Regions from separate parts of the Faecalibacterium sp. Marseille-Q4164 genome, predicted to be linked through region 1. Evidence: riboswitches for the same ligand, from Rfam matches in the RefSeq annotation. Region 1 holds a riboswitch; the other holds the start of a gene.

Region 1 (3,999 bases):
CACTGATAATTCGTTGTCTTTTCAGCCATGCGTCAGACCCCTCTCAGGCCCCAAAGGGCTTGCCGCACTCGGGGCAGAACTTGGGCGGGTTGGCTGGGTCGGCGGGCACAAAGCCGCAGTTGGCGCACTTGGCGGCGGGCCGGGGTCTGCCGCACTCCGAGCAGAATTTGCCGCTGTTCTTTGCACCGCAGCTGCACACCCAGACAGCCGGGGCTTCGGGCCGGGGCTTGCCGCATTCGGCACAGAACTTGCCCGTGTTGCCGGTGTGGCCGCAGCTGCAGGTCCAGCCAGCGGCTGGTGCGGCCTGAGGCTGCGCGGCGGTCTGCTGGCCGCCCATCTGGTAGAGATCCCGGGCGTTGACACCGCCCGCTGCAGCGGCCTGGTTCATCCCCATAAAGGCCATGGCGGGACCGGCGGCGGTGTTGGAGGCGGCAGTCTGCATGGCGGAGGCCTGTGCACCCACCAGATGCGCGGCGGCGCGGGTGGGGTCCATAAAGGCCGCACTGCGCTGCAGCTCCTTGATCATCTGCTCGTCCTCTTCGCTGGCCTTGACACCGGAAACGCCCAGAGAGACGATCTCGATGCCGCGCAGCCTGCTCCACTTGGCGCTCAGCTCCTGATTCAGGGCCTCGGCCAGCTCGGCGGTGTGGCCGGGCAGGGCGGAGTAGCGGATGCCCTGCTCGCTGATCCGGGCAAAGGCGGGTTGCAGGGCGGTCATCAGCTCGGTCTTGAGCTGGCCGTCTAGCGCGTCGCGGGTGTAGGCGTTTTCCACATTGCCGCAGACATTGGTGTAAAACAGGATGGGGTTGACCACCCGGTAGCTGTATTCGCCGAAGCACCGGATGCCGATGTCGATATCGATGCCGGCGCGCTGGTCCACCACCCGGAAAGGCACCGGGTTGGGGGTGCCGTACTTGTTGCCGGTGAGTTCCCGGGTATTGATATAATAGATGCGCTGGTCGGAACCGGCCTGCCCGCCAAAGCTGAACCGCTTGCCCAGCTCGGCAAACACGCTGTCGATGTTCTTCAGCCCGCCGCTGAGCAGGGAGGGCTGGGTGCCGGTTCTGTAGGTGTACTCGCCGGGCTCAGCACAGAGGTCCACCACCTTGCCCTGCTCCACGATCAGCACGCACTGGCCGTCGGCCACGGCGATCACAGAGCCGTCCGAGATGACGTTTTCGCTGCCGTGCCGGTTGGCGGAGCGGCCATTGGTCCGCTTCTGGCCCTTGACGGCCAGCACCTCCGCAGGCAGAGCGTCACAATAAAAATATTCCTTCCACTGGTCGCCCATCACGCCGGATGCTGCGCCCATGGCTGCTTTGATGAGACCCATAACTTCAATCTCCTTTTGTGCCGGGCAGTGTCCCAAAACGGGGAATGGCTCCCCCGGGCGCTGCGAAATTTGGGACAAGTATAACATAATCCGGAAAATTGTAAAAGCGATTTGGCAAAAAGGCGAAAGAAAAACTTGTTCTTGCTTTTTTGCCCCGGCGGGTGTACAATACCCTACGAAAAACAAAACACAGGGGAGCTCGTGAGGCGGGCTGAGAGGAAGTAACCAAACTTCGACCCTTGACCTGATGCGGATAATGCCGCCGTAGGAAGTCATAGGAAAATGATTTTTTGCAGGAGGCACCGCTGTGGTGTCTCCTGTTTTTTGTTGCCGCAAGCCGCCGCAACGGGCGGCTCCGGGCTGAGGGGGAGCGCCCTGAGCCTTGAAATAACTGCGATGGGAAGCCGTGTTCCGGCGTGAGAGGAGGCCAGCAAGCCTCGACCGCTTTTTGAGAAAGAGGAGTTTCCAATGAAAAAATTCTCTGTGAAAAAGCTGGCTCTCGCTGGAATGTTCTGCGCCCTGTGCGTGGTTGGCAGTGTGTTCAGCTTCCCGATGTTCGGCAGCAAGTGCGCCCCCGTGCAGCACATGGTCAATGTGCTCTGCGCCGTGCTGCTGGGTCCCTGGTGGGGCGTGGGCGTGGCCTTTGTGGCTTCGCTGCTCCGCAATATCCTGGGTCTGGGCAGCCTGATGGCCTTCCCGGGCAGCATGTTTGGTGCCCTGCTCTGCGGCCTGGTCTACGCAAAGACCAAAAACCTGATCGCCACCCTGGTGGGCGAGGTGTTCGGCACCAGCATTCTGGGCGGCCTGTGTGCTTACCCGGTGGCCATCTGCCTGATGGGCAAGAGCGCCGGTGACATCGCGTTCTATGCCTACATCGTGCCCTTCCTCATCTCCACCGCTGTGGGTGCGGTTATTGCGGGTGTGCTGGTGTACAGCCTGCAGCACTCCGGTGCCCTGCGCTCCATGCAGAGCAGCCTTTCCTGACGGGGGTGCGTCATGTTTGCAGAGCAGTTTGCCAATGTCCGCACCAAAAGCCCCCTGATTCATAATATCACCAACTACGTCACCGTGAACGACTGCGCCAATATGGTGCTGGCCTGCGGTGCTTCGCCCATTATGGCCGACGATGCTGCCGAGGTGGAGGATATCACCACCATCTGCGGCGGGCTGAACATCAACATCGGCACCCTGAACAGCCGCACCATTGAATCCATGCTCAGGGCGGGCAAAAAGGCCAATGCACTGGGCCACCCCGTGGTGCTGGACCCTGTGGGCGCGGGCGCTTCCACCCTGCGCACCGAGACGGCCTACCGCCTGTTGGACGAGGTGCGGTTCACGGTCATCCGGGGCAACATCTCCGAGGTAAAGACACTGGCTTCCGGTGCGGGCACCACCAAGGGCGTGGATGCCGATGTGGCCGACAGGGTCACCGAGGAAAATCTGGACGGCGCGGTGGCCTTTGCCAAGGCATTTGCCGCAAAGACCGGTGCCGTTGTGGCCATCACCGGTGCCATTGACATCGTGGCCGATGGGGCAAAAGCCTACTGCATCCGCAACGGCCACCCGATGATGAGCGCCATCACCGGCACGGGCTGCCAGCTCTCTGCCCTGACGGCGGCCTTTATCACCGCCAACCCCGGCCAGCCGCTGGAGGCTGCGGCTGCCGCCGTCTGCGCCATGGGCCTTGCGGGCGAGATCGCCCATGCACGGCTGACCCCGCTGGACGGCAACGCTACCTACCGCAATTACATCATTGATGCCATTTACAATATGACTCCGGCTCAGCTGGAAGAGGGTGCCAAGTATGAAGTGCGCTGAAGAATATATGCGGCTCTACGCCGTCACCGACCGTGCCTGGGTGGGCGGTCAGACCCTCTATCAGCAGGTGGAGAGCGCCCTGAAGGGCGGTGTGACCTGTGTTCAGCTGCGGGAAAAGGAGCTGGACGAGGAAGCCTTCCTGAAGGAGGCGTTTGAGCTCCACGACCTGTGCAAAAAATACAATGTGCCTTTTTTCATCAACGATAACGTGGACATTGCCATCCGCTGCCACGCCGAGGGCATCCATGTGGGGCAGGAGGATATGGCCGCTGCTCAGGTGCGCCAGCGCGTGGGCGATGAGATGATGATCGGCGTATCCGTCCACAGCGTGGAGGAGGCCCTGGAGGCCGTCCGGCATGGTGCCGACTGTCTGGGCGTGGGTGCAGCTTTCTCTACCCACACCAAGGCAGACGTGGACGTTCTGCCCGAGGGCATGATGAAAGCCATCTGCGATGCCGTGGACATCCCCGTTGTGGCCATCGGCGGCATCCACAAGGAGAACCTGCTCCGGCTCAAGGGCACCGGCGTGAACGGTGTGGCCCTTGTCAGTGCGATCTTCGGCGCGGAGGACATCGAGGCCGAGTGCAGGGAGCTGAAGGCACTGGCGGAGCAGCTGTAAAGCGGCTCGCCCTCTCAGTCATCGCTGGCGCGATGCCAGCTCCCCCAAAGGGGGAGCCAATTGCGCACAGAGGAAAGGCTGCGCAAAAACCTATTTCCGGTACGTTCAGCGCGCAAAGCGCTGTTCAAGATAAAAGAAACATTTGGAGGAAAGTACCATGCAGAACTACACCACACAGATGGACGCTGCCCGCAAGGGCATCGTCACGCCGGAAATGGAGATCGTGGCC
Region 2 (3,999 bases), on a different contig from region 1:
CACCACCGTGGCCGGGCACTGTATCCTGCCGGCCGTCCCGGCCAGCCTGTGCTGCACCGGCTCTCCCGCCGGGCAGGGCATGGCCGAGCACCTTTATGCCGCCTTCGCCGATCTCCCCCCGCCGCCTGATGGGTGGGAAGTGCTGGTGGGGGTGGAAGCGTTGGAAATGATTCACCCCCTCCGTCACCGCCAAGCGTGACCGAGGGCTTCACAAAGGAGGAACCGCCCTTGCATCATCTGCTTTCACTTCTTTGCCGTCTTTATTGCTTTCTGCTGGCCCCTTCCGCCGCCCACTACATCAACGGCGGGCCCAGCCTGCCGCCGCCGCTGACACCGGAACAGGAAAAGGCCCTGCTGACCCGGATGATGGCGGGGGATGCCGCCGCGCGCGATGACCTCATCACCCATAACCTGCGGCTGGTGGTCTACCTTGCCAAAAAGTACGAGAACAGCGGTGTGCCGCAGGAGGACATGATCTCCATTGGCACCATCGGGCTGATCAAGGCGGTAAACACCTTTACGCCCGCGCGGAACATCAAGCTGGCCACCTACGCCAGCCGGTGCATCGGCAACGAGATCCTGATGTACCTGCGCAAAAGCTCCAACCGGCGGCAGGAGGCCAGCATCGACGAGCCCCTGAACACCGACGGCGACGGCAACGAGCTGCTGCTCTCGGATGTGCTGGGCAGCGACGAAAATCTTGTGGGCCTGCAATTGGAGCAGGCCGCCGAGCGCGCCACCCTCCGGCGCTCCGTGGAGCAGCTGGCCCCCCGGGAGCGGCAGATCATGGAGCTGCGCTTCGGCCTTGTGGACGGCGTGGAGCACACCCAGAAGGAAGCCGCCGATGCCCTTGGCATCAGCCAAAGCTACATCTCCCGGCTGGAAAAGCGGATCATCCGTCAGCTGAAAGAGGTGCTGGAGCGGGAGTAACCGGCAGCTGGCTCACCCTCTCAGGCGCTAACGCGCCAGCTCCCCCAAAGGGGGAGCCAAGACTGCCCCAGCCTTTAGCACCTGCTTGCGGTTGCCCTGCCAAAGGCTCTCCCTTTGGGAGAGCTGGCATTGCGAAGCAATGACTGAGAGGGCGAGGCTGCTAACAATTCCCATGTATCTTCCCCGCCCTCTTACCCCATACTTCCGGTATCAACGTAACCGGAGGTTCGGGGGATGTACAACAAAGTGGAATTATGCGGGGTGGACACGGCCCAGCTGCCGGTGCTTTCCGAAACGGAAAAGCGGCAGCTGCTCACCCGGGCGCGGGCAGGCGATGCCGCCGCCCGGCAGGCCATGATCGAGGGCAACCTGCGGCTTGTCCTGAGCGTGGTGCAACGGTTCGCGCAGCGGGGGGAGAATCTGGACGACCTGTTTCAGGTGGGGTGCATCGGGCTCATCAAGGCCATCGACAACTTTGACCCGGCCCAGCCGGTGCGGTTTTCCACCTACGGCGTGCCCATGATCATCGGGGAGATCCGGCGCTTCCTGCGGGACAACAACGCCCTGCGGGTCAGCCGCAGCCTGCGCGATGCCGCCTACAAGGCCATGCAGGCCCGGGAGACGCTGGAAAAGCAGCTGGGCCGGGAGCCCACCGTGGACGAGGTGGCCCGGCAGGCAGGACTTTCCCGCCGGGAGGTGAACGCGGCGCTGGAATCGGTGGTGGAGCCCATCAGCCTGGAAGAGCCCCTTTACACCGATGGCGGCGATGCCATGTATGTCATCGATCAGGTGCGCGACCCGGACAGCGAGGACAGCTGGATCAGCGGGTTGGAGTTCCGGCAGACCGTGGCCGGGCTGACCCCGCGCGAAAAGCGGATCATGGAGCTGCGCTACCTCAAGGGCGAGACCCAGATGGAGGTGGCGCGGGAGATCGGCATCAGCCAGGCGCAGGTCTCCCGGCTGGAAAAGGCCGCGCTGGAGCAGTTCCGGCACAAATAAACAGGAGAGCGGCACAGGCCTCCCTGCGCCGCTCTCCTACTTTTTGTATTTGCGCCTGGTCGCCGCCCCGCCCCGCAGATGGCGCTCGGCCTTGTTGCGGGCCAGCACGGCCTGCACCCGGGCAAACAGGGCCGCATCCACGGCCCGCAGGCGGGTGGATACATCCTTGTGCACCGTTGATTTGCTGCACCCAAACGCCCGGGCGGCTGCCCGCACCGTGGCACTGTGCTCTGCAATGTACTCTCCCAGCAGCGCCGCCCGCTGCTCCGGCTCCACGTTCATCCGGTCACGCCTCCCCTGTTTGCGGTCTCCCTAAAAAATATGAGCCAGCGGCCGCCAATATGCCCGCCGGGGCTTGACATTTGGGCGCTGGCCGCTATACTGGGAGCTGGACATAAAAACAGGGGCGCTGAAAAGCTGAGATCCGCACCTGAGCGGAGTACCCTCGAACCTGATCCGGGTAATGCCGGCGTAGGTAGTTTGCGGAAAGGTCCACCCTCTTCACAAACGAAGCCCATGCGCCTGCCTTTTTGTGCGGGTGCATTTGTTTTTGTGTACTATTATCTGAGAAGAGGAATCTCCCATGTCAAAAACCTATTCCAAGACCCGCATTCTTGTGGAGTGCGCCCTGATGATCGCCATTGGCACCGTGCTGAGCAACATCAAGTTCTTCACCCTGCCCAACGGCGGCAGCGTTACCCTGCTGAGCATGCTGCCCTTTGTGCTGGTCTCCTTCCGCCACGGCGTGAAGTGGGGCCTGTTCACCGGCTTTGTCAACGGCTGCCTGCAGATGCTGCTGGGCTTCTGGGCACCCCCGACCCCGACCTTCCTGTATTTCCTGGGTGAAGTCCTGCTGGACTACCTGGTGGCCTTTATGGCGCTGGGCACTGCCGAGTTCTTTGCCCGTCCCTTCAAGAACCGGATGGTCGGCGTGGCCGTGGGCACATTTATGGCAGGCTTCCTGCGCTTTATGTGCAGCTTCCTGTCCGGTGTGCTGGTCTGGGGCAACCTGAACGAAGGCCTGTCTGCCTGGACTTACAGCCTGGTGTACAACGGCAGCTACATGCTGCCCGAGACCCTGCTGACCATGGTGGCCGCCGTTCTGCTCTGCCGTGTGGCTCCGCAGATCTTTGACCGCCAGCACGCAAAGGCCTAACCTATCTTCACTTTGTTCCGCGCCCTGCCCGGCTCCGTGCCCGGCAGGGCTTTTTTGTTTTTGCAGACTTTTTCAAATTGGGTGTTGACAACCGCCTGCCCGGCTGGTATAATAACTCACGTCGCAAGACACCAACCGAATATGTGGGGGATTAGCTCAGCTGGGAGAGCGCTTGCATGGCATGCAAGAGGTCAGCGGTTCGATCCCGCTATTCTCCACCAAAAAGGCACTGTACTTCGTAGGAAGTACGGTGCTTTTCTTTTTTATTCCGGCAAAAAGATCAGGGGGTGCACCGCTCGCCATGCAGGCGGGCCAGTGACACCCCCGATCTCAATCGAAACCGTTATCTGATTTAACGCTTGCAGTGTTTTCCGCGCCGCGCCGCCAGCGCCATGCCAAGGCCCGCCTGCGTATCTCTACGCTGGCGGTCTTTTTATGGGCGCGGGTGGATTACGCAAGCCGCGCATCTAAAAAAGCCCCGCAGGGGCTTTTTCCCCCGCCGGACTGTTCGGCGGGTCGATGCTGTTCGAATCCACCCGCCTAGCCTCCGGGAAGGTTATTACAAAACAGAAACTCCAGTACCCGGTTCGGATACTGGAGTTCTTGGTGGAGCGAAGCAACCTAAATCCGAACCATTGCCCTCTGGGGCATCTTTGGCGGCAATCTCATCAAAAGTGATGGTTTTTGTGCCGTCTTTGTAGTTGAATGTAATCAAAACTTTTTCATCATAGAGATAAACAGCGTTCACAAACGTATTGATAAGCGTCTCACGGTGGCTTTTCACGTTCGGGTCGAGCTTGCGGAACCGGGTCAGCCAGAAACGAACCTGATTTTCGCTCAACCGAGGCCGAGCGATTTTTTCTTCGGCAATCCGAGCCTCAAGCTCTTTCTGCTGGGCTTCCAGCTTTTCCAAA

Evidence for each region. Region 1 has a riboswitch for thiamine pyrophosphate ahead of thiW (energy coupling factor transporter S component ThiW). Riboswitches for the same ligand answer to the same signal wherever they lie in the genome.
Region 2: another riboswitch for thiamine pyrophosphate. It lies ahead of thiT (energy-coupled thiamine transporter ThiT); the one in region 1 lies ahead of thiW (energy coupling factor transporter S component ThiW).

What each region holds. Positions count from the first base shown of each region.
Region 1 is NZ_JAFREJ010000017.1:13,076-17,074, forward strand. It holds gene J3352_RS11910 (Trm112 family protein) at 1-29, opposite strand, end outside; gene J3352_RS11915 (SPFH domain-containing protein) at 44-1,333, opposite strand; TPP riboswitch at 1,515-1,621, shown strand; gene thiW (energy coupling factor transporter S component ThiW) at 1,802-2,317, shown strand; gene thiM (hydroxyethylthiazole kinase) at 2,330-3,151, shown strand; gene thiE (thiamine phosphate synthase) at 3,138-3,770, shown strand; gene thiC (phosphomethylpyrimidine synthase ThiC) at 3,928-3,999, shown strand, end outside.
Region 2 is NZ_JAFREJ010000007.1:219-4,217, forward strand. It holds partial or broken gene J3352_RS08200 (sigma-E processing peptidase SpoIIGA) at 1-199, shown strand, start outside; gene J3352_RS08205 (sigma-70 family RNA polymerase sigma factor) at 238-930, shown strand; gene sigG (RNA polymerase sporulation sigma factor SigG) at 1,165-1,929, shown strand; gene J3352_RS08215 (sporulation transcriptional regulator SpoIIID) at 1,966-2,211, opposite strand; TPP riboswitch at 2,322-2,424, shown strand; gene thiT (energy-coupled thiamine transporter ThiT) at 2,513-3,085, shown strand; tRNA gene J3352_RS08225 (tRNA-Ala) at 3,231-3,306, shown strand; gene J3352_RS08230 (recombinase family protein) at 3,645-3,999, opposite strand, start outside.